4 regions of the Alcanivorax sp. NBRC 102024 genome follow, and region 2 is predicted to be linked to each of the others. Evidence: predicted binding sites of a transcription regulator. Region 2 holds the regulator's gene; each other region holds the start of a gene.
What was found. Region 2 encodes PhoB, which activates phosphate uptake and scavenging genes when phosphate is short. Its sites were predicted from a motif close to TGTCATANNNNTGTCANA; they were not measured.
Positions count from the first base shown of each region.

Region 1: A0251_RS11710 (phosphatase PAP2 family protein) is a predicted target of PhoB. The motif match lies at 1,888-1,905, and genes of this name have one in related genera.
Region 3: A0251_RS04925 (alkaline phosphatase) is a predicted target of PhoB. The motif match lies at 3,309-3,326, and genes of this name have one in related genera.
Region 4: A0251_RS10560 (CDGSH iron-sulfur domain-containing protein) is a predicted target of PhoB. The motif match lies at 5,124-5,141, and genes of this name have one in related genera.

Region 1 is NZ_BDAS01000007.1:2,962-10,755, forward strand. It holds gene A0251_RS11700 (OapA family protein) at 1-22, shown strand, start outside; gene A0251_RS11705 (anhydro-N-acetylmuramic acid kinase) at 12-1,112, shown strand; gene A0251_RS11710 (phosphatase PAP2 family protein) at 1,311-1,844, opposite strand; gene erpA (iron-sulfur cluster insertion protein ErpA) at 2,036-2,374, opposite strand; gene A0251_RS11720 (polymer-forming cytoskeletal protein) at 2,466-2,930, opposite strand; gene A0251_RS11725 (DUF6776 family protein) at 2,940-3,665, opposite strand; gene argC (N-acetyl-gamma-glutamyl-phosphate reductase) at 3,667-4,716, opposite strand; gene A0251_RS11735 (chloride channel protein) at 4,801-6,219, opposite strand; gene hemJ (protoporphyrinogen oxidase HemJ) at 6,335-6,778, shown strand; gene A0251_RS11745 (hydroxymethylpyrimidine/phosphomethylpyrimidine kinase) at 6,850-7,608, shown strand; gene thiE (thiamine phosphate synthase) at 7,605-7,794, shown strand, end outside.
Region 2 is NZ_BDAS01000001.1:459,503-467,296, forward strand. It holds gene A0251_RS02160 (pirin family protein) at 1-38, shown strand, start outside; gene A0251_RS17115 (YqaE/Pmp3 family membrane protein) at 141-299, opposite strand; gene A0251_RS02165 (NADPH-dependent FMN reductase) at 452-997, shown strand; gene A0251_RS02170 (TIGR00730 family Rossman fold protein) at 1,093-1,677, opposite strand; gene phoR (phosphate regulon sensor histidine kinase PhoR) at 1,733-3,043, opposite strand; gene phoB (phosphate regulon transcriptional regulator PhoB) at 3,155-3,859, opposite strand; gene ubiA (4-hydroxybenzoate octaprenyltransferase) at 4,057-4,929, opposite strand; gene A0251_RS17325 (hypothetical protein) at 5,192-5,569, shown strand; gene A0251_RS02195 (helix-turn-helix transcriptional regulator) at 5,566-5,757, shown strand; gene A0251_RS02200 (chorismate lyase) at 5,950-6,480, opposite strand; gene rd (rubredoxin) at 6,738-6,902, shown strand; gene A0251_RS02210 (NAD(P)/FAD-dependent oxidoreductase) at 6,953-7,794, shown strand, end outside.
Region 3 is NZ_BDAS01000002.1:244,942-252,735, forward strand. It holds gene bioF (8-amino-7-oxononanoate synthase) at 1-801, shown strand, start outside; gene bioH (pimeloyl-ACP methyl ester esterase BioH) at 877-1,689, shown strand; gene bioC (malonyl-ACP O-methyltransferase BioC) at 1,697-2,476, shown strand; gene bioD (dethiobiotin synthase) at 2,633-3,277, shown strand; gene A0251_RS04925 (alkaline phosphatase) at 3,462-5,186, shown strand; gene A0251_RS04930 (metallophosphoesterase) at 5,183-7,294, shown strand; gene A0251_RS04935 (glycosyltransferase family 9 protein) at 7,483-7,794, opposite strand, start outside.
Region 4 is NZ_BDAS01000005.1:244,666-252,459, forward strand. It holds gene A0251_RS10545 (serine protease) at 1-718, opposite strand, end outside; gene A0251_RS10550 (hypothetical protein) at 820-1,761, opposite strand; gene ppc (phosphoenolpyruvate carboxylase) at 1,939-4,605, shown strand; gene A0251_RS10560 (CDGSH iron-sulfur domain-containing protein) at 4,756-5,007, opposite strand; gene A0251_RS10565 (GNAT family N-acetyltransferase) at 5,205-6,059, shown strand; gene A0251_RS10570 (1-acyl-sn-glycerol-3-phosphate acyltransferase) at 6,228-7,013, shown strand; gene yeiP (elongation factor P-like protein YeiP) at 7,223-7,789, shown strand.

The DNA.
Region 1 (7,794 bases), on a different contig from region 2:
GGCCAGCAGCGATGTCTTCTGATTCCCGCGGGGATTACCTGATCGGTCTGATGACCGGCACCAGCGTGGACGGTATCGACGCGGTGCTGGTGCGGATTGGCAGCGGCGAATTTTTCCTGCAATCCACGCTCAACCTGCCCTTGCCCGCGGACCTGCAGCAGGCAGTGCTGGACCTGTGCCAGCCCGGCGACAATGAGATTGATCGTGCCGGCGCTGTCAGCCGCCAACTCTCTTTATGCTATGCACAGGCCTGCCGGACCTTGCTGGAACAGACCGGCCTGAAGCCAGAGCAGATTCGTGCCATTGGCTGTCACGGCCAGACCGTACGCCACCGGCCGGGTGATGGCGGCTTCAGCCTGCAACTGGGCTGCCCGGATACCCTGGCGGTGGAAACCGGCATCCCCGTGGTCAGCAACTTCCGCAACAAGGACATGGCCCTGGGCGGCCAGGGAGCTCCTCTGGTGCCCCCTTTCCACCGGCAACTGTTTGCCCGCACTGGCCAGCGGCGCGCCATTGCCAACATTGGCGGCATGGCCAACGTGACGCTGCTGGACGGTGACACCTTGCTGGGCGGCTTTGATACCGGCCCAGGCAATGTGCTGATGGACCTGTGGATCCGCCAGCACCACCAGCAGCCGTTCGACCGCAACGGGGAGTGGGCCGCTGGCGGCCAGCCAGACCCGACGCTGCTGGAACAACTGCTGGATGATCCCTACTTCCGGCTGCCACCCCCCAAGAGCACCGGCCGCGAATACTTCCATGGCGAATGGTTGGCACGACAGCTGCCGGATCACTACCACGCCCAACAGGTCCAGGCCACCCTGGCCGACCTGACCGCCCGTAGCATCAGCGATGCCCTGGCGGATTTCGCCCCGCAACAACTGCTGGTCTGCGGTGGCGGCGCCCATAACCGCCACCTACTGGCGCGGCTTGGACATTACCTGGGCATCCCGGTGGCCAGCACGGACAGCAAGGGCCTGCACCCGGATTGGGTGGAAGCCGCCGCCTTTGCCTGGCTGGCATGGGCCCGACTGGAAGGACAGTACGGCAATGCGCCGGTGGTCACCGGGGCGTCGAGGGAAGCCATTCTGGGCCAGGTCACCTTGCCCTGAAACGTGAAGAATCCACCCCCATTACCTCGCTATACCCCGTAGGAGCGGAGCTCTCTGTGCCCCGGGGTAAGAGCCGCCAATTTTCGTGCGATAAAGGCCGGATAGTTCGCGGCTCAGGCGCCGCTCTTTTTTCGGGAGAAGCCAGAAGAGTGTGCGGTCGCAGGACTAGGGCGGGGAGAGGATCGTCGAGAGGAAGGGCTAAACCAGCCAGAGACCCAGCATGGCACAGCTGACACCCAGGGTAGCGCCGGCGAGGATGTCACTGGGGTAATGGACACCCAGCAGCACCCGGGACAGCCCGACCATCACCGCCAGGCCCAGCGCCAGCAGCATCACCGGCGGGTAGAACACGCAGAGTAACGAGGCCATCACGAAGGCGGCAGCGGTGTGTCCGGAGGGAAAACTGAAACGGTCGGCGGGCTGGATGAAGGCAGACAGACTTTCCAGTGCGTCCGCCGGTCGTGGCCGCTTGATAAGATGCTTGAGCAACACAAACAGTGGCACTTCCAGGGCATACGCTGCCATGGCGGTCAGGGCAAACTCACTGCCGCCCTGGCGATCCATCCACCAGATCAGCAGCGTCAGGGCCACATAGAAGGGGCCATCACCCAGCCGCGATACCATACGGGCCATCCGGGCGCGGCGGGCGGCCTGGGGCTGCTGAAGCAACCAGCACATGGCCCGGGTGTCAGCAGCAGTCATTCGTTGAAATGTAGGTTTAGTCGTCATCATGGGGGTAGTTTCCCCCGCAAAAACGACGAAAAGTTGATCAAGCAGTGAAGGTTTTGTGACAGAAGGACAGGAGCGAGTGACGAGAAGCGAGTTTCGAACCCCAACCCCATCCCTTTGCCTTTCGCTACTCGTAGCTCGTTACTCGCTTCTTTTGGGCAAAGAGGACTTACGACAGAGGCAGCCAGGTATTCCTAGACGGAGAACGAGGAACCGCAGCCACAGGTAGTGGCCGCGTTGGGGTTGCTGACCACAAAGCGCGAGCCCATCAATCCCTTCTCGTAGTCCACCTGAGAGCCATCCAGGTACTGAATGCTCATGGCATCCACCAGCAGAGTCACGCCATCCTTTTCAACGATGGTGTCGTCATCGTTGACGGCCTCATCGAAGGTGAAGCCATAGGAAAACCCGGCACAGCCACCCCCCGTGATATACACGCGCAGTTTCAGTTGCGGATTGCCTTCGTCGTCACGCAGTTCCTTGACCTTGGCGGCGGCGGCATCGGTGAATGAGATCGGGGCGTTTTCGGTCATACTCTCGCTTGCAACGGGTGACGGATTGGCCCGTGGCCAGAAAGGCCAACGGGCTGATTATGTTCCAGTACCCGACTAAAACAGTCAAGAATTATTCGGCCACGGCTTCCTTGCCAGAAGCCTTGCCGGCGTTCTTGCCGGTGGCATCCGGTGCCGGCAGGTTGCGGCGCTCGTCATCCAGGCGGACCAGCTTGCCATTGACCCGCGCGCCCATGACCATCTCGATCATCAGGTAATAGACATTGCCTTCCACCGAGGCCTTTTCCGCCAACTCCAGATTCTCAGTGGCGTGCACATCCCCTTCCACACGACCATTGATGATCACCTGGGGGACCTGAATCTCCCCCTTCACCACACCGCTTTCGCCGATGATCAGACGGCCACCATCCTTGCCCACATTGATATTGCCTTCCACGGTGCCCTGAACATGCAACCCGCCGGTGAATTCAATATCGCCACGGACCGTGGCACTGGGTGCAATCAGGGTATGGTTACGGTAATCCTGGGACGAACCGGATGAACTGCCGGTTGCAGATTTCTTGTCTCGGCCAAGCACGGGTCTCTCCTACTGCCATTTTACGGTTTTTTGTGTCTGGTAACGGTTTCTGCCGCCGCTCTCAGCTTCTACATCTATGGCTTCCAGCTCCACGCCTTCCGGTACCTCAAAGCGGCCATTCAGCTCCTGGAAGTAACGAAACCGGAAGCGCGTCTCACTGCTATCGTCCAACCAGTCGGTACCCGTCAGGGAAAAGGGCTCACCGTCGCGGGTACCGCGCAGAGTCAGATTGATATCACCGGACAGATAATTACGGTTATCGCCCGCTTGTACCAGAACCAATCTGTAACGGAAGACACCATTGTCATCATCGGGCTGCAACACCATTTTTTCAATTTGCAGCCCTTCGCTGGCGCCTGGCGCCATCACACTCTTGTAAAACACTACCGCCTCTTCCAGCTCGGCGGCCTGATCGCGCAGGGATTTGATCTCCTGACGCAGGGTTTCCCGGGCCTCCCGGGTCACCTCGGTATCGGTTCGGTAAAGGGCAAGCTCATTGCGCGCCGCTTCCAGCTCCCGTCGGGCTGTCTTCAGATCGCTGCGCAGGCGCTGGTTCGCTGCAGAGGTGTCCAGGGCACCACTGTTACCCGTCCACAGGCCCCCGACAAACAACATCACCGCCAGGATCAGCAAGGTCACTGCCCACAGGCGGCGGCGTTTTTTCTGCCGGGACGGGCTCACCGGCATCAGCATCACATCATCAATGCCCGCCCGGCTTTTCGGTTTGCGCGCCATATCAGGGCATCAACGGAACGACTGCCAGTCCCGCCCCTTCATCCAACCCGAACATGATATTCATGGCCTGCACCGCCTGGCCGGAGGCCCCCTTCACCAGATTGTCGATCACCGACAGCACCACAATCACGTTCTCGCCCCGTGGCTGGTGCAGGGCAATCCGGCAGGTGTTTGCGCCTTTCACGAAGCGCGTCTCCGGGTGGCTGCCAAGGGGCATCACGTCCACGAAGGGCTCGTTGGCATAACGGGCTTCATAGGCTGCCTGGATCTCCTCCAGGGAGGGCGATTGCGCCGTCAGTTGGCCATAAAGGGTCGCGTGGATACCGCGAATCATGGGAATCAGGTGCGGCACAAAGGTGGCCTTTACCGGCCCACCGGCGATATCGCCCAGGCCCTGCTCGATTTCCGGCAGGTGGCGATGACCGCTGGCCCCATAGGCCTTGTAGCTTTCGCCGGCCTCCGCCAGCAGCATGGGCACCTTGGCCCCCTTGCCGGCACCACTGGCACCGCTGGCCGCGTTGGCAATCAGCTGGTCCGGATTGATCCAGCCGTTTTCCAGCAATGGCAGATACCCCAACTGGATGGCCGTGGGGTAACACCCGGCACAGGCCACCAGCCGCGCATCACGGAGCTTTTCCCGGTTCACTTCCGGCAACCCGTAGACGGCGTCCGCCAGCAACTCCGGGCAGGCATGGGGCTCACCGTACCAGTCGCTCCACAATTCATGGTCACGGAGCCGGAAATCCGCAGACAGATCCACCACCCTGACCCCGGCATCCATCAATTCCGGCATCATGCGCATGGCCACATTGTGAGGGGTAGCAAAAAACACCACATCACAGGCCGCCAGCCGTTTCACGTCCGGCTCGCTGAACACCAGATCGGTACGCCCGCGCAGGGAAGGAAACAGGTCTGCCACAGCGATACCCGCCTCGCCCCGGGAGGTAATCACATCCAGAGCCACATGGGGGTGGTTGACCAGCAAGCGCAACAACTCCACCCCGGTGTATCCGGTGCCACCAACTACGCCAACCTTGAGGGGCTCTGCCATATCTTTCTCCACCCTGCTGACCAGGGAACTGCTGCATTTAACAAATGACCCCGCATGATAGGGGCGCCACCCGGGACCGGCAACTTATCCGGGTAATTGCCGCTCGGATTCCTTCCCCGCGGCCCGTTCTGCCCCCCCGTCGTCACCTTTTTCCCGGGGTTTCTCCAACGCCATACCGCGCCCATCCGACAGCCGCTCGGCCAGGGAGTCGTAAAGCGGCCGGGCCCAGACAACCTTGGCCACCGCCGTGGCCAGAAACGCCCCGGCCATCAGCGGAAGCAGGATGTCGTGCCGGTTCCCGGTCAACTCCATGACAATCACAAAAGAAGTAATGGGGCGCTGAATCACACCTGCAAGAAAAGCCGCCATGGCCACCAGGGTAATTCCGACCAGCGAGGACGCCGGAAAAAAGCTGCCGATCACATTACCGAACCCGGCCCCGGCCGCCAGACTTGGGGAGAACAACCCGCCGGGGATACCGGTGAAGTACGACACCAGGGTGGCGGACATCTTGGCCAGGGCAAAGCTCCAGTTGCCCGGGTGCTCCCCGTCCAGCAGGGTACTGGCCTGCTCGTAGCCACTGCCATAGGTAGCACCACCGGTCAGCAGCCCCAGCAACACCAGTACCAGCGCGCACATCAACACTACCCGGTAGGGGTGCGCCCTGGCATGGGGAGAAAGAAACTGACTGCCCTTGATCAGCAACCGGCTGAACAGGCCGCCGAACAGACCACATACCAGCCCGGTGACACCAATCGCCGCCCAGTCCTGGGTAATATCCAGGGCGCCCTGGGGGTGCCCGAAAAAGCTGTAGTGGCCCATGATCATCAGCACCACCACACCGGACAGGATTATCGCCAGGATCAGGGTACCGCTGGTGCGCTGCTCGAAGGAGCCGGACAATTCTTCAATGGCAAACACGATCCCCGCCAGCGGGGCGTTGAACGCCGCCGATACCCCGGCGGCACCACCCGCCACAATCAGGGAATTATCCACATATTTCTGATTCAGGCGCCCTAGCCTGCCCACTGAATACATCATTGCCGCGCCCATGTGCACACTCGGCCCTTCACGGCCGATACTGGCGCCGCACAGCAATCCCAGACAGGTCAAAATGAACTTGCCGAAGATAACTCGCAGGGAGAGGAAGGTGGGGCGCAGCCAGTGGTAACGCTGCTTGAGCACCACCAGCACCTGGGGGATGCCACTGCCCTGGGACTCGGTGCCCAGCTGTCGCATCAACCAGACGATCAGCAACATGCCCAGAGGCGTGATCAGCACGGGCAACAGTGGCGACTGCTCGTGGATCTGATTAAAGGTGTGCGACGCCAGTTCAGCTACCCAGGCAAACGCCACCACCAACAACCCCACCAGCACAGCGCCGATCCAGAACACCGCACGCAGCTTCCAGTCCTCCCAGGAGCCAAGCTGACGACGACTCACGCGGCGAGTGCGAAACAGGTAGTAACGCATCAGACGACGGTGGCGTGGCCGCTTATTCACGGGACTCCTTGGCAATCAGTGCTGGTTGACGAAACAATGGCAGGAAGTCGGTATAGTCTACGCTCTGACTCCCGATCCCTCCACTCACACCACCCCGGAGACTTGCCACATCATGATGCAGTTCGCCCTGGACCACCTGCTCTGGATCAAAGCCTTTCACCTGATCGCGGTGATCTGCTGGTTCGCCGCCATCTTTTACCTGCCTCGCCTGTTCGTCTATCACGCCATGGCAGAGGACACGGCCAGCCGGGAACGCTTCAAGGTGATGGAACGCAAACTGTACCGGGGCATCATGAACCCCAGCATGATCGTCACCGTGTTGCTGGGCCTGTGGATGCTGATGGCCAACTGGGAAGCCTATAAGGGCTTCGGCTGGATGCACGCCAAACTGACGCTGGTCTTCCTGCTGATCGGCTATCACCACGTCTGCCTGGCCTACCTGAAAAAATTCGCCGCCGACGCCAATACCAAAAGTGACAAGTTTTACCGGATCTTCAACGAGATCCCCGTGTTTCTGCTGGTGGCCATTGTTATATTGGCGGTAGTGCGACCATTCTGAAAAACGCTTAACGCCTGACGCCGGACGAAAAGGTCGCCCGCACGTCAGGCGTGCCGCGTCAGGCATTTTTTATGAAACCCAATATTCTCGTCATCGCTGGCCACGACCCTTCCGGGGGCGCCGGCATCCATGCGGACATTGAAGCCATTCGCGCCCTGGGTGGCTTTGCCTCCACCCTGATCACCGGGCTCACCGTGCAGAACAGCCAGAACGTGCGCGGTTTCCGCCTCATCGGCGTGGATCTGCTGCGCCAACAGGCCGCTACCCTGTTGGAGGATTACTCCTTCCAGGCGGTAAAAATCGGCATGACCGGCTCCGTGGCCATCATCGACTTTATCGCCGAGCTGTTGCAGCAACTGCCCGGCGTACCCGTGATTCTCGACCCGGTGTTGGCCGCCGAAGCCGGCGGCAGCCTGGCCAGCGAATCCCTGGCGGAGGCCATGCTGGAAAAGCTGGCGCCTCTCTGCGACGTGATGACCCCCAACCTGCCCGAAGCCCAGGCACTCACGGGGCGTCAGTCTGTCGCTGACTGCGGCGGCGAGCTGGTAAAACGCACTGGGCGCGCCACCCTGATCACCGGCACCCACGACGACACCGACCAGGTCACCAACCACCTGTTCAGCGCCGACGGCGAGCAACAGTGGAACTGGGAGCGTCTCCCCCACAGCTATCACGGCTCCGGTTGCACCCTGGCGTCATCCATCGCCTGCCTGCGCGGCCATGGGGAATCCCTGGCCAATGCAGTGGCAGACGGCCAGGCCCATGTGGACCGTTTCCTGCGCAACGCCTTCCGCCCGGGCCATGGCCAGCACGTGCCAGACCGGCGATGAAGCACCCCGCAATCCACGGCCTGTACGCCATCACCGACCCGGCCCTGATCCCCGATCGGCAATTACTGCCCGCCGCAGAGGCTGCCCTGCGCGGTGGCGCCCGCCTGCTGCAATACCGGGACAAGACCGCCACCCCGGCACAACGCCGTCATCGTGCCAGCCAGCTTCAAACCCTGTGCCGGCAAT
Region 2 (7,794 bases):
GCGACGGCACCCTGACCGCCGAACCGTCGTTGTTATAACGATGTCCTGGAAGCGAGTGGCGAGTAACGGGTTTTGAAAGGCAACACCTCTATGGGGTTAAGGCTTTCGCGACTCGCAACTCGCTTCTCGCTCTTTCTTTTCTAGCGTGACGCGATCACCCAGACCGCATGCACGATGCCGGGGATGTAGCCGAGAATGGTCAGCACAATGTTGATCCAGAAATGCTTGCCGATCCCCTCCTGGAGAAATACGCCCAGTGGCGGAAGCAGGATGGCGATAAGAATGCGTAACAGGTCCATGCGTCTCTCCTTGAGTCCGAAAGTCTCACTGTAAGATCATTCTTTCATGGCGTCTGCTAAAAAATACAAACTGCAGCACAGATTGCGTTGCTGACACCGTTAATTTCCGCGAAGCTGGTCGTTATTACGATATCCGGGAAAGGAGAGACAGTATGAAAGTTCTGGCCATAGCTGGCAGCTTGCGGGAAAAATCCTATAACCGTGGTCTGGTGCGCGCCGCCCGGGCATTGGCGCCGGCGGGCATGGAAATCATCGAAGCGGATATCAGCGATATTCCACTTTATAACGGTGATGACGATGGTGACACCCAACCTGCTCCAGTGCTGGCTCTGGCGGAAAAGGTAAAAGAAGCGGATGCCCTGTTGTTTGCCACGCCGGAATACAATTACTCCATCCCCGGGGTGCTGAAGAATGCCATTGACTGGATGTCACGCGTGCCGGGCGGCATCTTTGCCGGCAAGCCCGCTGCCATCATGGGGGCCTCCATGGGCGGCATGGGGACCAGCCGCAGCCAGTACCACCTGCGTCAGGTGCTGGTGTTTCTGGATGTACATCCGCTCAACAAGCCGGAAGTGTTCGTCTCCGCCGCCCATGAGAAATGTGATGGCAATGGCGATCTGCAGGATGAAAAAACCAGAGAAATGATCGGCAAGCAATTGGAGGCACTTAAGGTCTGGGCGGAGCGGCTCGGCGAATAATTAAGGTCGTTGGAGCCTTGCTTGCAAGGCGAAGCTTTCAGAGCGGGGCGACGGGGGTGTCTCTTCACCTTGCAAGCAAGGCTCCAACGCGGTTCCTAGAGTTGGCTTTCTCGCCGAATCCATTTGGTGACATCCGGCGCCTGATAATCCGCGAAGCTGTCCAGCAGCACTGTCGGGGTATCGTGAACCTGAAGCAGGCCTCTGTGTTCCTGGCGCAGAAAGCCCTGGCTGACGGCATGGTCGAGGAAAGTGATTAGGTGGTCGTAATAGCCGTTGATGTTCAGCAGGGCGCAAGGTTTGTGGTGAAAGCCCAGTTGCGCCCAGGTCAGAATTTCAAAAATTTCTTCCAGCGTACCCATGCCGCCGGGCAAGGCGATAAAGCCGTCAGAGCAATCGGCCATGGCCGCTTTGCGCTCATGCATGGAACCGACTACACGCAATTCGGTGAGATGGTCGTTGCCGATTTCCTTGCGCATTAAGGCATCGGGAATAATGCCGATCACCTCACCGCCCCGTTGCATGACCGCATTGGCGATGGCGCCCATGACACCGACGCTGGCGCCACCATAAACGAGTCCCAGCCCGCGCTTTACCAGTTCGTCGGCCAGATCTTCAGCGGCGGTGATGTAGTCGTTCCCCTCACCGGGGCTGGAGCCGCAATAGACGCAGATTCTTTTCATGGATATTCACCTGATCCCTGCGACGCTCCTACGGCGGGGTATTTAAAAGTATCACTCATCCCGCCACCGCCGTGGGTTTGCTCACCAACCGCTCCGCCGGGAAATGACAGGTGAAGACGCTCCCCTTGCCCAGCTGACTCTTGATTTCCAGTTTGCCGTTATGACGGATCATCACATGTTTGACGATGGCCAGGCCCAGGCCGGTACCGCCGGTCTCGGTGACGCGGCTGTTGTCCGGGCGGTAGAAGCGTTCGGTGAGACGCGGGATATGCGCCGGGTCGATGCCGACACCGTTATCACTCACCGCCAGGTGTGCGCCACGCTCATCCTGCCACCAGTGAATACGGATCTGGCCACCGGCGGGGGTGTACTTGACCGCATTGGTGATCAGATTGCCGAAGGCGCTCTCCAGCTCCGCCGGGTTGGCAATCAGGCGGGCTTCTTCGGGCACGTCCAGCTCAATGCTGTGGCCCTTGTCGGCGCTGATCGCCAGGGCATTTTCGCGCATGCGCTTGAGCATGCCGTGGACAGGGACCGCCTGGCTGAGATTGTCCGCATTGGTGCCCTCCAGCCGTGCCAGCAACAGCAGGTCCGAGACCAGGGCTTCCATACGGTTGGACTGGTTGTCCATCTGGGTGAGGGCCCGCCGTAACCGGGACTGTTCCTCCGGCACCGTGTCCAGCAGGGTTTCCAGGTAGCCCTTGAGCACGGTCAGTGGGGTTTTCAGTTCGTGGCTCACGTTGGCCACGAAATCCTTGCGCATCTGTTCCAGATGATGGATCCGGGTGACATCCCTGGCCATCATCAACTGCTCGCCCACCCCAAATTCGGTAATGCGAAATTGCAGGATGCGGTTGTCGTCCACCGGCGAGGGAATCTCCAGCGCCTCGCGGAAATCCCCCTTGCTCAGGTATTCGGTGAATTTCGGATGGCGCACCAGGTTGGTCAGCGGCTGGCCCAGATCCTGGCGGGCGTTGAACCCCATGTAGCGTTCCGCAGCCTGGTTCCAGTATTCCAGGTAGCCGTGCTGGTCAATCAGAATGACCACATCTTCCAGGGCATTCACCGATTGCTGGGCACGGTGAATGATGCCCTGCAGATTTTCCTGGGCGCGGCGTTCTTTCTGGAAAAGGTGCTCAAGGCGGGTGTAGAACTCCCCCCACAGCCCGATGCTGTCCGGGGGTTCGGTGTGGTCATCGCGCACCAGCCAGCTGTACAGACCAAACAGCTGCCGGGTGCTCCAGATGATGTAGCCCAGCAGACCGACCACCAGTGGCCAGATGTGGCCCACTGCCAGCGCTGCCGCAACGGACAGCAGGATCAAGCCGACTATGCGATTTACTTCCTTGGCCAGACTGGCTTTCATGATCTCGCTTCCACCGCCCCGTTGCGGCTACGTGGGTGCATTCACCGTCACCGATCCGCATTGCATCACCTCTGGGGATTGCGCGCAACGCGCCATGCGGACCGGATCGCTTCAGCTTGCCTTGGCGGATTTTACCGAAAAACGGTAGCCAGTGCCGCGGACTGTCTGGATAAAGCGGTCGTAGCCGAAGGGGGACAGGGCCTTGCGCAGCCGGCGGATATGCACATCGATGGTGCGGTCTTCCACATAGACATTGGCGCCCCACACCTGATCCAGCAGCTGGGTCCGCGAATAGGCCCGCTCCTGGTGGCTCATGAAGAATTCCAGCAGACGGTACTCCGTGGGCCCCATGTCCACCGGCTCATCGTCGGCGCTGATGCGATGGCTCACCGGATCCAGGCACAGGCCTTCCACTTCGATGGCCTTGTCTGCCGCGGTGCTGGAAGCACGCCGCAGCACGGCCTTGATGCGGGAGATCAGTTCGCGGGTGGAAAACGGCTTGGTGATGTAGTCGTCGGCGCCCACATCCAGCCCCTGGATCTTGTTGTCCTCTTCGCTCTTGGCGGTAAGCATGATGATGGGGATTTCGTTGGTGGTCTCATCACGCTTGAGGCGGCGGGCCAGCTCGATACCGGTAACCGACGGCAGCATCCAGTCCAGCAACACCAGATCCGGGCGTTCATCGACAATAATTTCGTGGCCTCGCTGGGCGTTTTCCGCCTCCAGCACATCAAAATCGGCCAGCTCCAGCGCAACGGCCACCATTTCCCGAATGGCGGGTTCGTCGTCAACAATCAGAATACGGTTACGGGACATGGCTTTCCTTCCTTGCCTGTCTGTCTGTGTTGCCCTATTAGATTGCTTTTTTGTGACATCTGTATGACAAATTGGGCGGAAACGGGCGAAAAAGCAAGGGGGGGAAGCGTTACGAGGTACGAGTCGCGCGTGACGAAAAACCGGACAATCGAGACGGGGTTGTCCGGTTTTCGGAACTCGCCACTTTCAACTCGCGGCTAGAAGTACTGGAAATACAACCCGACAAACACACACGCCCCGGCCCAGTGGTTATTGAGAAAAGCGTGGAAGCTGGGCCAGCGTTCCCGGTAACGGATCAGGCTGTGCTGGAACAGGAAACTCAGGGACATGCCGGCCAGACCCAGGAACCAGGGCCAGGAAAAGTCCAGCCGTTGCCCCACCATGATCAGGGCCAGCAGAGTCAGCCCCTGGAGGATGGCGATCATCAAGCGGTCCGCATCGCCGAACAGGATGGCGGTGCTCTTGATGCCCAGTTTCAGGTCGTCTTCCCGGTCGCACATGGCGTATTCGGTGTCGTAGGCCACGGTCCACACCAGGTTGGCCACGTAAAGCAGCCAGGCGATTTCCGGCACGGCACCGGTTTCGGCGGCAAAGGCCATGGGAATGGCCCAGCTGAAGGCGGCGCCGAGAAACAGTTGCGGCATAAAGGTGAAGCGCTTGGTAAAGGGGTACAGCACCGCCAGCCCCAGCCCGCCGAAGGACAGCCAGAACGTCAGTTCATTGAGAAACAGCACCAGCACAAAGGCCAGCAGCCCCAGCCCGCAAAACAACGCCAGGGCTTTCTTGGCGCTGATAGCACCGGTGGCCAGCGGACGGCCTTTGGTGCGTTCCACATCGCCGTCGAAATCCCGGTCGGCAAAGTCGTTAATCACGCAGCCAGCGGCACGCATGATGATCACCCCGAGAATGAAGATCACCACGGTCTTCAGGCTGGGCGTACCGTTCCCGGCAATCCACACCGCCCACAGGGTCGGCCACAACAGCAACAAGGTGCCGATGGGGCGGTCCAGCCGCATCAACTGAATGTAGGGCCAGAGCGACGGGTAGCGTTGTTCAACGAAGGCAAACATGGGACATCCGGTTGTCAGGGGCGGGGGTAAGTTTCAAGTTGAAAGTGGAAAGTTTCAAGGCGCGAATCGAATGGGTAGCCAATCGAGATCGCCGATAACGCGCCGCCGCGCAAGAAGAGATCATGAATCGCGGCCCGCATGGTTTGGCGGTAGCGTGATCTTACCGGTCGTTGCTTCAGAAGGCGTCAAGTATGCTTGACATTCGAACAAGAGGTTCCTAGGATTTTATGTAAAGCTCGCTTTACATATCAGGGTCTTTACAATGTGGAATACAAAACGATATCTAACTGAATTTGGCCTGAGCATGGCGCTATATATGGCCGCGCTGTTCTTTAGCATTTATTTCCTTGTGCATTATCCAGATGCCTCCTGGATTGTCTGGGTGTCCTTGTTGCCAGTGCTGCCAGCGATATTGGCAACCGTATCCGTCCTTAGAGCGCTTAGACGGCTTGATGAGCTTCAGCAGCGAATACAGCTGATGAGCTTTGCTATCAGTTTTGCCATTGTTGGTCTTGTGACCTTTACCTATGGCTTTCTTGAAAATGTCGGCTTCCCGCATATCCCTTATGTATGGATTTTCCCTTTCATGATAGCTGTGTGGGGTTTATCTATGCCCTTTGTCGCGAGATCTTATCGATGAGGAATACATTACGAGAGTTAAGGTCGAAAGAAGGTATGTCGCAGGCAGAGATAGCCAAAATACTGAAGGTGTCACGCCAAACCATTAACTCAATTGAAAAAGGCAAGTACGACCCAAGCTTGCCTCTAGCGTTCAGGATAGCCGGCCATTTTGGTTTGAAAATAGAAGAGATCTTCGTTCCGGATTGAGGCAAATCGCGCATTCGGTTATTGGCGGCGGAGATGAGTTCCCGCCTGCAAGCTGCAAATCTAAAGGCATGAATCAGGCGAGTAGCCAACCGAAATCACCGGAGCCGCGCCGCCGCTGTGAGCGCTCCAAAAATAGAAGCGCGGCGATAACCTTGCCGTTTAACCAAGGCTCTTGCCCGCGCCTTGCAACTTTCAACTCGCAACTTTCAACTGAACCTTCTCCCACAGCGCCGGCAGGAAGTATTCTGCCACCAGCAACGGTTCACCGCGTTTGATAAAACGGGACTGGCGCCCCCAGCACACTGGCATGGCTTCTGCAGGGCTACCAAAGCGGGCCCAGACCTGGTCGCGCTGGCAGGTGGGGCGTTTGTACAGTTCCAGGCCCAGGGAGCGGCTGCCCATATGGCCCAGGGAGCGATTGGCACCGGTCAGACTGGTCAGGGGGAGTACGCTGCGGGCGGCCACCACCGGGGTGTCGTCCAGCAGCAGGGTCACTTCGCGGATTAGCGCCGCCCGCCGGGGGGCCAGGTTCAGCAGTTGCCGTTCGTCGGCGCGGGGAAAGCTGATGGCGTGGTAGCCCGGCGCTACCCGGAACTGGCCGTGACGCTTCAGGCGCAGGGTCAGGGAGGCGGGATCCGCCATCCAGTCACGGATACGCGGCGGCAGCACCAGCTGTTCCAGCGGGCGCCAAAGGCTGTCAGGATGCAGGGCGGCAGGCAGCATGGGTCTCTCAACGTCGCAGGCCGCAGGACTATGGCGCAAGCGGTGACTCAGGGCAAGTCGGCGGTCAGCCTGTGTGCAGGCGCTTGCCTGCAAGGGATAATGGCGCTGGGCCCGGTCGATGGACCCCGGCGCCGTGCTTTGCCAGCGCCCAATGTCATTGATTTTTCGGGCGTGCGCCGATAGGTTAACGCCCCCCGAGAAACACCCTGTATGTAGCAGAGTAAGCAAGTACTTACTCCAAATCGACGAGGTTCACGATGAAGAAGTGGGAATGCGTAGTGTGCGGTTTCATCTATGACGAAGCCGAAGGTCTGCCCGATGAGGGTATTGCCCCGGGTACCGCCTGGGATGACGTGCCGGAAGACTGGGTTTGCCCGGATTGCGGCGTGGGCAAGGAAGACTTCGAAATGGTGGAAATCTGAGCCACTGCTACGGTCATTCTGCCCGTTCACTGATTAATTAAGGACTGTTCATGCAACCTATCGTCATCATCGGTTCCGGCCTTGCCGGCTTCAACACCGTCAAGGAATTCCGCAAGCTGGACAAGGACACGCCCATCGTCATGCTCACCAGTGACGACGGCCGTAACTATTCCAAGCCCATGCTGTCCGCCGGTTTTACCAAGGAAAAAACCGCTGATGACCTGTGCATGGCCACGCCGGAGAAGGTTGCCGAGCAGTTCAATGTGGAAGTGCGCACCGATGTGCACGTGGCAGAGATCGATCCTTCCGGCAAGCGCGTGCTGCTGCCGGACGACCACCTGGACTACAGCAAGCTGGTGCTGGCCCTGGGCGCGGATACCTGGACGCCGCCGCTGGAAGGCGATGCCGTGGGCGACGTGTTCTCCGTCAATGACTTGATGGATTACGGCAAATTCCGCACTGCCCTGCAGGGCGCCAAGAAAGTCACCATCCTCGGTGGGGGTCTGATTGGCTGTGAGTTTGCCAATGACCTGTCCAACGGTGGCTATGCGGTGACCCTGGTGGAACCCCAGGGCCGTTGTCTGCCGCTGTTGCTGCCGGAACCGGCCTCTGCCGCCGTGGGTCGTGGCCTGGCGGATCTGGGCGTGACCTTCCACTTTGGCCCCCTGGCCCAGGCGGTGAATCACGGCGACAACAACCAGCTGGTCACCGAGCTGTCCGACGGCACGCGCATTGAATCCGATGTGGTGCTGTCCGCCATCGGCCTGCGCCCGCGCATCGCCCTGGCCAAGGAGGCCGGCCTGGCTATCAACCGTGGCATCATCACTGACAAGACCCTCAAGACCAGCGCTGAAGACATCTACGCCCTGGGTGATTGCGCCGAGGTCCAGGG
Region 3 (7,794 bases), on a different contig from region 2:
TTTCATGATCGCCTGAACCATGCCTCCCTGCTGGATGGCGGGTTGCTCAGTGGCGCCCGGTTTCGCCGTTTTGCCCACAACGATGCATCCGCCCTGCGGGGTCAGCTGCAGCGCAGTAATGCGCGCCGCAAGCTGGTGGTCACTGACGGTGTGTTCAGTATGGATGGCGACGTGGCGCCGTTGTCTGACTATGCCGCTGCCTGCGAAGACAATGATGCCTGGTTGATGGTGGACGATGCCCATGGTCTAGGCGTACTGGATGACCAGGGGCGTGGCAGTGTCGTTGCACAGGGCGTCAATGAGCGAGTGCCGGTATTGATGGGCACGCTCGGCAAGGGGCTGGGTACCGCCGGTGCCTTTGTGGCTGGCAGCCATGCATTGATCGAGACCCTGATACAATTCGCGCGCACCTATATCTATACCACCGCCATGCCGGCAGCGGTGGCGTCAGCCACCCTGGTGAGTCTGTCCAAGGCCCGTGAAGAGCATTGGCGTCGCGAAAAACTGGTTGTGTTGATTCAGCGTTTTCGGGCCGGAGCCGCGCAATTGGGTTTCACCCTGATGGACTCGGCTACCCCGATCCAGCCCTTGCTGATCGGCGCTGATCAGCAGGCCATGGCCCTCAGCCAGCAACTGCGCGAGCAGGGCTTTCTGATCACCGCCATTCGCCCGCCCACAGTGCCGGACGGGCAAGCCCGGTTGCGGGTCACCCTGTCGGCGGCCCATGAAGAAAGCGACGTGGATGCGTTGCTGGCGGCGCTGGAAAAGGTCGGATGTCTGACGTCTGACGTCGGACGCTAACCACGATAACCGGATTATGTTGTTTGTTTTTGTCGTCAGACCTCCGACGTCAGACGTCTGACCAAAGGAACTCGAATGCCCAAGCTGATCCCTTTCCATAACACCTACAAAGCCACTGGCGTCGCGGATGCGGATGCCCAGGACGTGGTGCTGATCCATGGTTGGGGTCTGCATGCCATTGTCTTTGACGACATTGTGCCGGCATTACTGGAGCGGTTCCGGGTCACCGTGGTGGATCTGCCGGGCATGGGGCAAAGCCCGCTGCCCAATGATGACTACACCCTGGACTTCCTCGCCGACCAGGTGTTGGCCATCATGCCGGAACAGGCCCATCTGCTGGGCTGGTCCCTGGGGGGGCTGGTGGCACTGGCCATGGCCGAGAAGGCGCCGCAGCGGGTGCAGTCCGTGGTCACCGTGGCCACCTCGCCGCGCTTTACCGCGGCAGCGGGCTGGGAGCCGGCCATGAAGGCGGACATCCTGGCCAAGTTTGCCGAGCTGTTTGATGAAGATAATGAAGGCACCCTGGTGCGCTTCCTGGCCCTCAACTGCAAGGGAAGCGTGGCCATGCGTGAGGACACGGCGCGCTTGAAGGAAATTCTCTATTTTTGTGGTTTGCCTGCCCCCAGGGCGTTGCGCGGCGGGCTCGATATCCTCCGCGATACGGATCTGCGTGACACCCTGTCAGCGTTGCCCATGCCGGTGCTGATGGTGTTTGGTGAGCACGACCATATCGTACCGGCGGCGGCCATGGCAGCGGTGGAACCCCTGATCCAGAACGGTCGCACCGCACTGATCGAGCAGGTGGCCCATGTGCCTTTCCTGTCCGCTCCCGATACCTTTACCCGGGCGGTCTATGACTTCTATCGCGACCATCAACTGGTCCACTGAGGCTGCTGTGGACAGACCTGTCAAGACGGCGGTCAGCCAGCACTTCAGTCGCGCCGCGCGCAGCTATGATGCCCATGCGGCGTTGCAGCTGGCGGTAGGGCGCTCCCTGGTGCAGCGCTTGCCTGCGCAGCTGGTGATACCGGCTGCACTGGATCTGGGCTGCGCCACCGCACCGTTTGCCCGCGCCCAGCAACAGGCCCTGCCAGGCGTATTGTGGCAGGCGGTGGATCTGTCTTCCGATATGCTGAATGAGGCCGCTGAACGGGGCCGACTCAACGACCAATACCGGCCACTGTGCGCCGATGCAGAATCGCTGCCCGTGGAGAGTGGGTCCCAGGGGCTGGTCTTTTCCTGTTTTGCCTTGCAATGGTGTGACCCGACCCGGGTGATGGCGGAAGTGCACCGGGTGCTGGCACCGGGCGGGCGGTTGTTGCTGGCGGTGCCGTTGGCGGGCTCCCTGCGGGAATTGAGCCAGAGCTGGCAAGCGGTGAATCATCGCCCCCATGTGAATGCCTTGCCAACGTTGGGCGACTGGCAAGAAGCCTCACTGCGGGTCGGGTTTGCTGACGTGCAAATTCAGCAACAGGTGATGGTGGAATATTACGAATCGGTCAAACAGATTGCCCGCCGCCTCAAGGCCACCGGCGCCGACCACGTCAGTGGCGCCAGCGGCCTGACCGGCAAGCATGCCTGGCAAGCCATGGTGGCCGAGTATGAAACCAAAAGGACCGGTCAAGGCTTGCCGTTGACGTGGAATGTGCTGTTTCTGGAAGCGGAAAAGCTTTGAGCTGCGCTGATTGGATTAAGCAAGGCCCGGACGTTCGCGGGGGGTCAGAAGTGTCTACGAGGCCGATTGCAGGAGTTCCTCTTGAGGGACGAACCGTGCGAAGCACGGAATCGACCGCAGGGTGATCAAAGCGATAAGTTCAATCCAAGGATAGCTATGGAAAATCAGAAGCCACCCCTTCCTGCCCTCAAGGGCATCTTCTTCGTCACCGGTACCGACACCGAAGTCGGCAAGACCTGGGTAAGTTGTCGTCTCCTGGAGCGGGCCCGTGAGGCCGGGTTGAGCTGCTATGGGCTCAAGCCGGTGGCGGCGGGTTGTGAGGAAACGGCGGAGGGCTGGCGCAATGATGACGCCCTGCAGCTGATGGCGGCCAGCTCCGAGACATTGCCCTATGAGCTGGTTAATCCGGTGGCATTGAAGGCGCCGGTGGCGCCGCACATTGCCGCCCGGCAGGAAGGTAAAACGATTTCCCTGGCGCGCCTGGCCGGCTATGTACGTGGTGCCCTGAGTGCCCACAAGGCGGACCTGATCCTGATCGAAGGTGCGGGAGGTTGGCGGGTGCCGCTCAATGATCGGGAAATGCTGTCCGGCCTTGCTGCCGAACTGGAGCTGCCGGTGATTCAGGTGGTGGGCATGAAGCTGGGCTGCATCAATCATGCCCTGCTTACCGCTGAAGCGATCCAGAAAGACGGATTGCGCTATGCCGGCACCATGGCCAATTGTTTTGGTCCCATGGCGGTGCAGGAAGAGAACCTGCTTACGCTGCGTCAGCACTTACCCGGCGCCTTTGCGGTCCTCTGAAGCCGCAAAAATCATCAGCGCTTCAATGCCCGGTCATGCCCCTGTCACCTTTAACTGGGCAGTTACAGGGGGCTACATAGCACTACAGTGCAACTACCCAAGGCCCACTGTTGCGATGCAATTTCCTGCCTAATCTTGAGTCGTTATCGCGTGAAGCGCTGACGTTTCAATCAGGGGGAATTCCATGGATCGCAAACGACGTCGTCTGGTGCAGGCGCTGGGAGCAGGCAGCACCCTGGCACTGGCGGGCTGTGGCGGGGGCAGCAGCTCATCACCGGTACCGGTCAATACGCCCACACCCAATCAGCCGGACGTACCGGATCAGCCTGATGCCTTGCCCGGCGTCTCCTTTTTGCATGGTGTGGCCTCCGGAGACCCGCTTGCTGACCGGGTGATTCTGTGGACCCGGGTCACCCCGGACCTGGGTAACGGTGAGGATGTGGCTGTGACCGTCACTGTTGCCAGTGACCCGGCCATGCAGCAGACCGTTGCCTCCTATGGGGTCACCGCTTCAGCGGCAGCGGATTATTGTGTGAAGGTGGATGCGACCGGCCTGCAGGCGGACCGCTGGTACTACTATCAATTCTCGGTGGGCGAGCAGGTCTCCCCGGTGGGGCGTACCCGGACTTTCCCGGCCGCCGATCGCTTTGCGGACCGTGCCCGTTTCGCGGTGGTGTCCTGTTCCAATTACCCCAATGGTTTCTTCTCCGTCTACCGGGCGGTGGCCAATCAGGCGGATCTGGATTTTGTTCTGCACCTGGGGGATTACATTTACGAGTACGGTGCCGGTGAATACGGCAACTTCCCGGAGCGCGATCCCCAGCCGCCCCATGAAATGGTGTCCCTGAGCGATTACCGCCAGCGCCATGCCCAATACAAGACCGACCAGGATCTGCAAGCGGTGCATCAGCAATTCCCCATGATTGCTGTCTGGGACGATCACGAATCGACCAACGACAGTTACCGCGACGGCGCCGAGAATCACCAGCCGCTCACCGAAGGCGACTGGGAGAGCCGCAAGCAGATCGCCCAGCAGGCCTATTTTGAATGGTTGCCCATTCGTCCCCGCGAGCCGGGGAATAACAGTGTGATCTATCGCCGCTTCCAGTTCGGTGATCTGCTGGATCTGACCATGCTCGATACGCGGTTGGAAGGCCGTGACGAGCAACTGACGATCCCCGCTGACCCGGCCCGCAACAGTGAAGATCGCCATCTGATCAGTACCGAGCAGATGGACTTTCTGCTCGACAGCCTGAGCGCCTCCACCAGCCAGTGGCGCTTCATCGGTCAGCAGGTCATGTTTGCCCAGCTCAATATTGCCGAGCTGCCGACCCTGGATGAGCGTAGTGCCCAACTGCGCGGCAATCTGTCTGCCATCAATATGGATCAATGGGATGGCTATGCGGCAGACCGGCTGAAAATTCTCAACCATATCGATGACAACCGTATCGACAATGTGGTGATTCTCACCGGGGATATTCATACCTCCTGGGCCAGTGAAATCTACCGCAATCCAGGCTCGCTGCTCGGGGATCTGTTCGACAAGCCATTGGCGGCAGAACTGGTCACCCCGGCGGTGACCAGCCCGGGCTTCCCGGATGGTGCCGCGGAAGTGGCCGGCGCACTGATTCCGGTGGTCAACCCGCATATCCGTTATGTGGAAGCCAAATCCCGCGGTTTCATTCTGGTGGATGTGGATCGCCAGCGAACCCAGGGCGAGTTCTATTACGCGCAGAGCATCGAGTCCTTCGACCTGCGCGGCCAGATTGATACCGGCAAAACCAAGGTGGTAGCGGTGAAAAGCGGCGATAGTCGCATTGTCGAAGACCTGCCGCCCTCGCGTCCCCGTGCGCTGCGCACCGCGTTTTTCCACCCCCCCGTACCGAGTTCCAATGAGGTGATGTCATGACTTTTCCCTGGAAATTGCTGCCCCTGGTGGCGGCACTGACGCTGACCGCCTGCGGCGGCGGGGGATCTTCCGGTTCCAACCCCGCCAATAACGATGGCTCGGGGGGGAATACGGAAACCCCAAACAATCCGTCCCAGCCCGGTGACGGAGGCAGCGATGATGACGGGGGCGACAATCCGGTGGCCAGCAACCCGCCGGCAGCCGTGCGGTTTATCGTGATCGGCGATTCCGGCAGTGGCTCCGCCGGTCAGTATGCGGTGGGTAAAGCCATCGCCAGCGTCTGCGAGGAAAAAGACGAGTTCGTGGGTGATATGGCGTTCCCGGGTTGTGATCTTGTCGTCGGTCTGGGTGACAATATCTATGAATCCGGTGTCACCAGCGTGGATGATCCCCAGTTCGCGGAAAAATTCGAAAAGCCTTTCGAGCCGGTGCAACTGCCTTTCTACATGGTGCTTGGCAACCACGACAACACGGCCTATGTGGGCGGTGATGGCGCCGGTAATGCCCGTGGCGAATTCCAGGTGGATTACACCTACTTCGACGGAAAACTGTCCAACCGCTGGAACATGCCGGATCGTTACTTCCTGCACAGTGCCGGCACCACCCACACCAACCCGCGCCCGCTGGTGGATTTTGTCGCACTGGATTCCAATCCGATTGCCGGCGGCTTTGGCGATCCGGATATCGCCTATGCCTACCACACCTACGGCGTTGATCAGCGTAACTGGGTGGTCAATACGCTGGCCGGCTCCAATGCGGTCTTCAAGATCGCCATGGCCCACCACCCCTACCTGTCCAACGGCACTCACGGTAATGCCGGTAACTACGATGGTGTGCCCAGTGAGATCCTGCCAGTGCTGGCCGGCGAGCGGTGGAAAGCCTTTATGGAAGAAGCGGTCTGTGATCAGACCGACTTTTTCTTTGCCGGTCACGACCATGACCTGCAGGTGCTTGAAGCGGTACCGGAGTGTGGTCGTACCGAATTCGTGGTCAGTGGTGCGGCGGGCAAAACTCGCTCCATTGATGACCCGGAGCGCAATGTGGCCCGCTTCCAGCAGGGCGATGTCTATGGCTTCTTCTGGATGAAGGCTACCGAAGCCGACCCGGTCACGCTGGCGCCGGCCAGGCTCTGCCTGGATGCCTACGTGGTGGATCCAGAGGCGGAGGGGCTCGGTGTGATCAGCGATGGCGAACTGACGCCGGCCTATACCCATTGCTATGACAAACAGCCCATGGCGGGTATTGCTCCGGGTAATGACTTCTCCGGCTTGCCACTGGGGGAAGGTGCCTTGCCGCTGCCCTTGCCGGATGGCTTTGATGCGGACTTTACCGGGCCACTGAAAGAACTCCGTGAAACCCTGGTTTCCGGCTTCACACAGGTGGGAGCAGACCTGCCCGAAGAGCAGCGTCAGGTCTTTGATCAGATGATTGCCGGCACCGACATTCTCTTCAATGCGCTGGACGCGGCCACGGCTGCCATCCTGGAAGGCGACAGCAGCGAGATGAGCCAGTCCGTGCAGGCGGTGCTGGCGGCGGCGGAGCAATTGCAGGCCATCGATACCCGCAGTTTGCCGGCACCCTTTGATCAGCTGGGCAGTGCCTTTGATGCCCTGGCGGACGGTTTTGGTGGCGATGGCAGCGACGCGGGTGATGGCAGCACGGTGGAAGACATCGCCTTTATCGCCGGCCCGTTGGTGGCGCTGTCCCGCAACCTGAATAACATCCTCGACGGCATCGAAGAACAGGTGCCGGCAGAAGTGCCGGTGTTTGCCGGTCTGACCTCGGTGCTGTCCACGGTGTCCCTGGGGCTGGCCAATACCCTGGAGCAGTTGGTGCTGCTGGATACCAGCGCCACCGGTGAGCAACTGGTGGGCACGGTGCAGCAAACCCTGGAAAACCTGGTCAATGATGTGCTCTGGCTCAACCAGATCCCCGGTGCCGAGGAATACACCACCTTGCCTGGCGATGCCTTGTCTTCCGGACTGCTGATTGTGGTGCGGGAAGTGACTGAGCAACTGGATGAGCGTCTCCTCAGTCCCCTGGCCCCCTTGCTGGATTTGTTATCTCCGGTCACCGATCTGCTGGCCGGGCTACTGGATGGGTTCTGATTTCCAATAACAAAAAAGCCGTCTTCCTTGTCCATAAACCGTGAGGTGGAAACGCCTCGCGGTTTTTTTTTTGACAGGGGAAAGCGCTCGTTGGCGCTTTGCTTGCAAAGCGATGGTATCAGCAGGCTCCGGGGTGATTTTGACCCTTCCCCTTGCAAGCAAGGCTCCAACCGGGAAGGTGTGTCGCGTCAGGAAATACGCAATGTCTTCAGCGCGCCCAGGTGGGCGTCAGGCATCACGCCCAGTTCGTCCAGGGTACGGATTACCCGGTCCACGGTGATCCGTTGCAGACACGGGTAGCTGTCCAGGGCGCAGCTGCTGCGTTCGCAATTGCGTAGACAATGCTGCCACCGCAGTACCCGTGCATGGGGAGACAGGGGTTGCCAGAGGGTGTCATCGGTGGGGCCAAACAGGGCCACGGTGGCAACCCCGCAGGCGGCGGCCAGATGCATGGGGCCGCTGTCGTTACCGATAAACCCCCGGCTGCGTTTCAGCAAGGC
Region 4 (7,794 bases), on a different contig from region 2:
AGGGTTGAGGATCACGGCCCAGAAACAGGGGGCCGCCGCTGTCACCGAAGCAGGAATCCTGCTGGACACCGTCCTGAGGATTCAGCTCGGCGGCACACACGGCAAAGTCGGTGATGGTCAGGCTCGAGAGCGCACGGCATCGTTGCTGGGGGATGTAGTCCAGTTGCACCTCTTGCAACACATTGCTGAGGCTGCCATTCCCGGTGTCCCCCCATCCGAGAGCTGTCACAGACTCATCCAGCTCAGCAGTGCTTTGCTGTTCCAGCGCCTCAAAACGTTCCTCGCTGATAATGCTGGGCCAGCGGGTGTTGTTGCGGGTATCGATACGCAGCAGGGCCAGGTCGCGGTTCAGGTTCTGGTATTGGCGGTGAATGAGGATCCGTCTGACAGGGATGCCGTTTTGCGGAATGTTATTGCGATCTAGGTCGTTGCGGTCGGTGTCGCCGATAAACACGAAGGTACGACTCTCTTCCGCGGGAGCGCCGTTCAGGTATTCCATGCAATGGGCGGCAGTCACCAGCCATTCCGGGCTCAGGTGGCTGGCGCCGCAGAGCAGATAGCCGCTCACACTGGGATCATCCACGGCCACCTGGGCCATCCACGGCCAGCGGTCAGGTGCCGGTTCGCCACCCACAATACGGGGGGTGGCGGTGTCAGCGAGGAGGCTGGAAAAGGGAAGAGTGACCAACCCCGCCAGCAGAGCGATACGACGGAACATGACGGCTGCCTTGCACGTTTTTGACTAGTTTATCGCCTTTCGCGGCAAGGCAGTGTGAGCCTTGTGTATCTGACCCGCGTTCACTCCATGGCGGTAGGCGCTCAATGCATGGGCGGGGCGTGGGCCAGCCAGTGGTCGTTGTCGTCCCGGGTGCGGGCCATGGAGCTCTGCAGGTGAGCCAGGGCCTGCTCCAGGGCCGCATCGCCATCGCTCAAAGTCATGATGGCGGCGCGCAGCCCAGGGTGGCGGTCGCGCAGATCGTTAAGCAGCTGCTCGGCGGCGGCGGTGGCCGTGCAGGGCAGCAGCAGGGCGAGATGCTGTTCATCGTAGCGTGCCGCCACGTCACTGCGGCGGATGCGATGAGCCACCCGGTTGGCCAGCTGGGGCAGCTCGTCGTGTCGGACCAGCGCCAGGGTCAGGGGCGAGGAAATCCGGTCGTGCAGTGGCACCAGCCAGCCGGCGGTGCTGACCAGTGCCTCGCGGCTGATGAAATCCGTGTCCGGATCCCGCCAGGTGGCTTCCAGGGCCGCCCGTGCCAGGGCCTGGTTGCGCCAGATCATCAGCCCGAAATAGAGCATGCAGGCACTCAGGGCGATGACCAGGAACAGGCTTGCCGAGGCTGTTGGCGTGGTCACATAACTGAGCCGGATTGGCAACACGAAGGCCAGCACGATTTCCGCACCGGCCAGCATGATCAGAAAACGTTTGATGCCATGCAGCAGGCCGTTGCTGAGCACGGCGATAAACAGCAGCGCCATGGTGGGCGGCGGATTGCCCGGGTCCAGCAGCAGTACGATACCCAGGGTCAGCAGATCCAGGCCGGAAGCGAACGCATCGCCATTGGCCGGTCGCCAGAACACCAGTAACAACTGCAGGCCCACATAGGCGGCAAACAGCAGCCAGGGGGTGGCCTTGGGCAGGGTAAAAAAGAAGTTGTCCGCATGGTGGAAATAAATCACGGCCAGGGCGGCAAACAGGGCCCGGGCCAGGTACTGCATGATCACCACACCCTGATCCGAGGTGATACGGCTGGAAGTCGTCATGATTCATCGATCCCCGGTTATTTATGGAGCCTATGTTGCGTCAGGGCCTCTCCGGAATAAAGATGTCCGGCACGGGAATGTTGTTAAAAATGCGTTTTTTTGCCGATGTCATGGCCAAGGCCAATGGGCTCAGGCATAAAGAAGGCCATACCGTCCTGCAGTCATGAAGGAGTCACCGTGGATAACAGTGTCAACACGCCGCTGAGAGATGATGTGCGTTTGCTGGGGGATTTGCTGGGCCAGTGCCTGCGCCAGCAGGCCGGAGAGGATCTGTACCAGACCATCGAAACCATCCGTCAGGCCTCGGTAACCACCCGCGGAGAACAGGGGGCGGCGCTGTCGTCCCTGCGCGATCTGTTGTCGCCCCTGGATGATGCCACCCTGCTGGAAGTGGCGCGTGCCTTTAGCCAGTTTCTCAACCTGAGCAACATTGCCGAGCAACACCACCGCGAGCGTCTGCACCGTCAGCATCAGCGTTACCCCGGGGATCCGGGTGGTGATCAGGGGATTCGCGATGTGCTGCAGCGCCTGCAGGAGGAGCAGATTCCCGGTGATGTGATCGAAGGCACCCTGCGGGACCTGTCAGTGGAGCTGGTACTCACAGCCCACCCCACGGAAGTAACCCGCCGTACCCTGATCCGCAAATACGACCAGATGGCGGATCTGCTGGGCGAACTGGACCGCCCGGACCTGACCGACGATGAACTGGCCTTTCGCAGGGAAAAGCTCTACCGCCTGATCCTGGCCGCCTGGAGCACCGATGAAATCCGCCGCGAACGGCCCACCCCGGTGGACGAGGCCAAGTGGGGCTTCGCCACCATTGAGCAGTCCCTGTGGCAGGCGGTACCGGAAATGGTTCGGCAACTGGAGCGGGAGCTGGCCGAGCAAGGGCTGCCCCAGCCACCCGCGGACTGGGCGCCGGTGAGACTGGCCTCGTGGATGGGCGGGGACCGGGACGGCAACCCCAACGTGACCGCGCCGGTGACCCGGGAAGTGTTGCTGCTGGCCCGCTGGATGGCTGCGGACCTGTATCTGCGTGATGTGGAGAACCTGCTGGCGGACCTGTCGATGGAAACGGCCAGCGACGAGTTGCTGGCCGAAACCGGTCACAGCCACGAGCCCTATCGGGTGATTCTACGTCAGGTCCGCCAGCGGTTGAAGTTGACCCGCCGGCAGATGGAAGCGCGGGTGGAAAACCTGCCGGTACCGGAAGGCGAGGGGTTCCAGCGCCGCGAGGAGCTGTTGGCTCCCCTGCAACTGATCGACCGCTCCCTGCGTGCAGTCGGGCTGGGCGATATCGCCGATGGCGACCTGAAAAACACCCTGCGCCGGCTCAACTGCTTCGGCATTACCTTGCTCTGTCTGGATATTCGCCAGGAATCCACCCGTCATCGTGATGCGGTGGATGCGGTGACCCGCTATCTGCAGCTGGGCAGCTACGCCGACTGGCCGGAGGAGCGCAAGCAGGCCTTCCTGGTAGAGGAACTGCAGGCCCGTCGCCCGTTGATTGATGACGGTTTTTACCGCAGTGAGGAATGCAGCGACGAGGTGGCGGAAGTGCTGGCCACCTGTCGGGTGATTGCCGAGCAGGGCAGCGAAGGGCTGGGTGCCTATGTGATCTCCATGGCCCGGGCCCCCTCGGATGTGCTGGCGGTGATGCTGCTGCAGAAGATCGCCGGGGTCAGCGAACCCATGCGTGTGGTGCCGCTGTTTGAGACTCTGGATGACCTGGACAACGCCGAGGACACCATGTCGGCCCTGTTGGCGGTGCCGTTCTATCGCCAGCGAGTGGCCGGGGGCCAGGAAGTGATGATCGGCTATTCCGACTCCGCCAAGGATGCGGGCTTTCTCGGTGCCGCCTGGGCCCAGTACCGCTCCCAGGAAAAGCTCACCGCCCTGTTTGCCGAGCACCAGATTCCATTGACCCTGTTCCATGGCCGGGGTGGTTCCATCTCCCGGGGAGGCTCGCCCACCCGCATGGCGTTGCTGTCCCAGCCGCCGGGCTCCGTGGCCGGGCGCATTCGCGTCACCGAACAGGGGGAAGTGATCCGCTTCAAATACGGTCGCCCGGCGGTGGCCGTGTTCAACCTGGCGCAATATGTGGCCGCCACCCTGGAAGCCACCCTGTTGCCCCCCCGGGCGGCGAAACCGCAATGGCGGGAACAGATGCAGACGCTTACCGACGTCTCTGTGGCCGGCTACCGCAGCGTGGTCCAGGAGGAGCCGGAGCTGGTGCGTTATCTGCGCACGGTTACCCCGGAGACCGAACTGTCCCGACTGGCCCTGGGCAGTCGCCCGGCACGGCGAAAAAAGGATGCCGGCATCAGCTCCCTGCGAGCCATCCCCTGGGTCTTTGCCTGGACGCAGATCCGCTTGATGCTGCCCGCCTGGCTGGGCACCGGGGCAGCGCTGGAGGCGGCTCAGGCAGACCCGGAGCAGAATCGCACCGTGCAGGAAATGGTGGCGCAATGGCCGTTCTTCCAGGGTGTGGTGGACATGCTGGAAATGGTACTGGCCAAGGCCGATCTGCGCGTGGCGGCCTGGTACGAGCAGCGCCTGGCCGGGGAGGACGTTGATCTTGCCCGCCTGGGCGAGGTGTTACGCGAGCGGCTCGCCGGCACGGTGAACGCCTTGTCTGCGCTGACCGGCCGTGAAGACCTGCTGGACAACAACCCGGTGATGCGCTGGTCCATCCGCGTCCGCGACCCTTACACGGACCCTCTGCATCTTCTCCAGGCAGAACTGATGGCCCGCCTGCGTCAGCAAGACGGCGATAAAGTCCTGGAAAGTGCGTTGATGGTAACCATCGCCGGTATTGCAGCAGGGCTTCGCAACACGGGATAAATGCAGTGAATAATTAATAATGAATAGTTAATAGTTGCGCGATTGGACGATGGAGGGGATGAATGCGTTGAGGCCGCGCCCAACCCAAAGGCGCGGCCTCATGCGTTACAGATATATCCAAAGCGATAACGCGTAATTATTAACTATTAATTATTCACTATTAACTATCTTCGAATGGCTGCCATCGCAAACCGGTTCCTTGGCGCTGTGCTTGCAGCCGCAGAAAAACACGATCTTGTCCCGTGGGGCGGTGTAGGCCACCGGGGTGATGCCGGTGCCTTTGTGGCTGCCATCACAGTAAGGCTGGTTGTCGCTGCGGCCGCAGGCACACCAGAATACCTTTTCCCCTTTCTTCACCGGCAACGGATAGGGAAACCGGGAAGCAATGACTGGCTTGTCCATAGGGTCTCCTTTTCACTTCCCGCCTTTGCGCGCGGCCTCATGCGTTTCAGCAACCACAGTGCCACTCCCGCGCAGCTATTAACTATTCATTATTAACTATTAATTGCTTTTAACCTTGTCGCACAACTGTCACTCAAACGTCACTACTGTGCCACGTCCACTGGCGAAACTGCCCGAAACTGCCAGTGGAGTACACTATGCTTGCGCAAGCCGCAGGAAAGATCAAAGCACTGAGCCCCCACTTAAGAGGGGCCCTGACCAAGCCGTTTACGGCCACTGCCGATATTCTCCGTTTCCCCCGGGACATGGCGGCGGATGCGGAAAATGCCGGGCGCTTCAGTGCCTACTTCACCCGCTCCCGACGGGAAATCATCAAGGTCCAGCGTTTGCGCTACCGTATTTTCTCCCAGGAATATGGTGCCAGCTTCAGCGCGCCTTTCGGACTGGACCGGGATCGCTTTGATAAACACTGTCTGCATCTGGTGGTACGCGACAACCACAGCGGTGAGATCGTGGGTTACACCCGGGTGCTGCCCGGTGAGCGCCTGCACCGCACCGGCGGTTTCTATTCCAGCGGCGAGTTTGATTTGTCCATGCTGCGTCATCTGGATGGCCGGGTAGCAGAGATTGGCCGCACATGTATTCATCCCGCCCATCGTGGTGGCGCGGTAATTACCGTGCTGTGGGCCCGGCTGGCCCAGTACATGCTCGAAAACGATGTGCGTTACCTGCTGGGCTGCGCCAGCATTGCCCTGAGCGAGGGCTACAATGTTGCCGCCATTCAGCGGCGCATCAGTCAGCGCCACCTGAGTGATGCCACGCTGCGGGTCCAGCCGCACCTGCGCCTGGAGCGGCTGCCGGGCAGTGCCGACGACGACAACGTGAAAATGCCGCCGTTGCTCAAGGCCTACCTGCGCATGGGGGCCCGGGTCTGCGGCGAGCCCTGCTGGGACCCGGATTTCAATTGCCTGGATTTCTTCGTGTTGATGGCGGTGGATGATCTGCCCGCCCGTTATGTGCAGCATTTCTTGCAGCCCGCCCAAGCGGTTTGAGGGGCATCGTATAGAAATAGCGTCCGGTCCAGGCCGTTGGAGCCATGCTTGCATGGCGAATGAGGGGGAAGCACTTGGTGCTTACTGAAACCTTCGCTTTGCGAGCAAAGGTCCAACGGTTTTGGGGCGTCTGATCTGGGAGGCAAACGCTTATGACTCTGGAAAGCAATGAACGATAGCGTCAGCGTCAGTCCTTATGAGGGCAGCGGCCTCTGGCCGCAACTGCGCAGGATGTTCCGGGTTGCCCGCATCGTGCTTTATCTGCTGTGGGGCTTTGTGTTGGCCTTTCTGCTGGGGGCTTTCTGGTCGCCTTACCGCCCCGTGGTGCTGGCGGCCAAACAGCGCTGGTGCCGTCGTTTTCTGGGTATCCTCGGCGTGGAGCTCACCGTCACCGGAAGCCCGGTCGATGCTCCGGTATTTCTGGTCAGCAACCATGTGTCCTGGCTGGATATCCCGTTGATCGCCAGCCAGCGTCACCTGTATTTCCTGTCCAAGGCGGAAGTGGGGGACTGGCCGTTGATTGGCACCCTGGCCCGTGCCATGGGCACCCTGTTCATCAAACGGGGCAGCGGTGAGTCCAGCCGCAAGGCCCGGGAAATCGCCGACCGCCTGAAGCTGGGCCACACCGTGCTGGTATTCCCGGAAGGCACCACCACCGATGGCACCGGCCTGCGCCGTTTCTTTCCGCAGCTGTTCGATGCGCCGTTGATGGCCGATGTGCCGGTACAACCCCTGGCGGTGCGCTACCTGGACGACAGCGGCGCCCCGGACGCCGCCATGGCCTTCATCGGCGACGACGAATTCCACCATCACCTGTGGGCCATGCTGCTACGCAACCGCATCCGCGTGCGCCTGCATTTCTGCGAACCGGTATCGGCTCAGGGCACGGACCGGAAGGGGATTTGTGAGGCGGCGTGGGGGAAAGTGGCAGAGCAGTTGATAGTGGACAGTTGACAGCTCGCGGTTGATTTTTGTCCTTGTTTTCAATGCTTGAGGCCGCGCTTAGCATTTGGGTGCGGTTCCAAACAGAGAAGAGTTTTCCTTCTTTTGGCTGTCAACTATCAACTGTCCACTGTCAACTGTATTCCTCATCCCTGTTATCTGGCGCCACACCTTTAAGCTCGGATACCATGTCTTTTTATTCACAAGGACATTGCCCTGCCATGACCCGCGCCAGCGATCTGAAGAAATCCGACGTTATCGAAGCCAATGGTACCCTTTACGCTATTCGCCAGATCGAGGTGCAGTCGCCCTCGGCCCGGGGGGCGGCGACCTTGTATCGGGTGAAAGCCAGTGCGGTGGGCGGTGGACCCAAGTTTGAAGAACGCTACAAGGGGGATGATGAGGTAACCACCGTGGAACTCCTGCGCCGGCCGGTGCAGTTTTCCTATGTGGATGGGGATGATTACATCTTCATGGATAACGAGGATTTCTCACAGTACCTGCTCAAGGCCGAGGACATTGCCGACGAGTTGGCCTTTATTACTGAAAACACCGAAGGTCTGCTGGCGCTGCGGGTGGACGATGCGGTGATCGGCCTGGAGCTGCCTGCGTCGGTGGTGCTGGAAGTCACCGAGACCGCCCCGGCCATGAAAGCGGCCTCTGCTTCCGCACGCACCAAGCCGGCCACCCTGAATACCGGGCTGGTGGTGCAGGTGCCGGAATATATCGTGGAAGGGGAAAAGGTGCGGGTGAACACCGCTGAGCGCAAATTCATGTCCCGGGCCTGATCCCG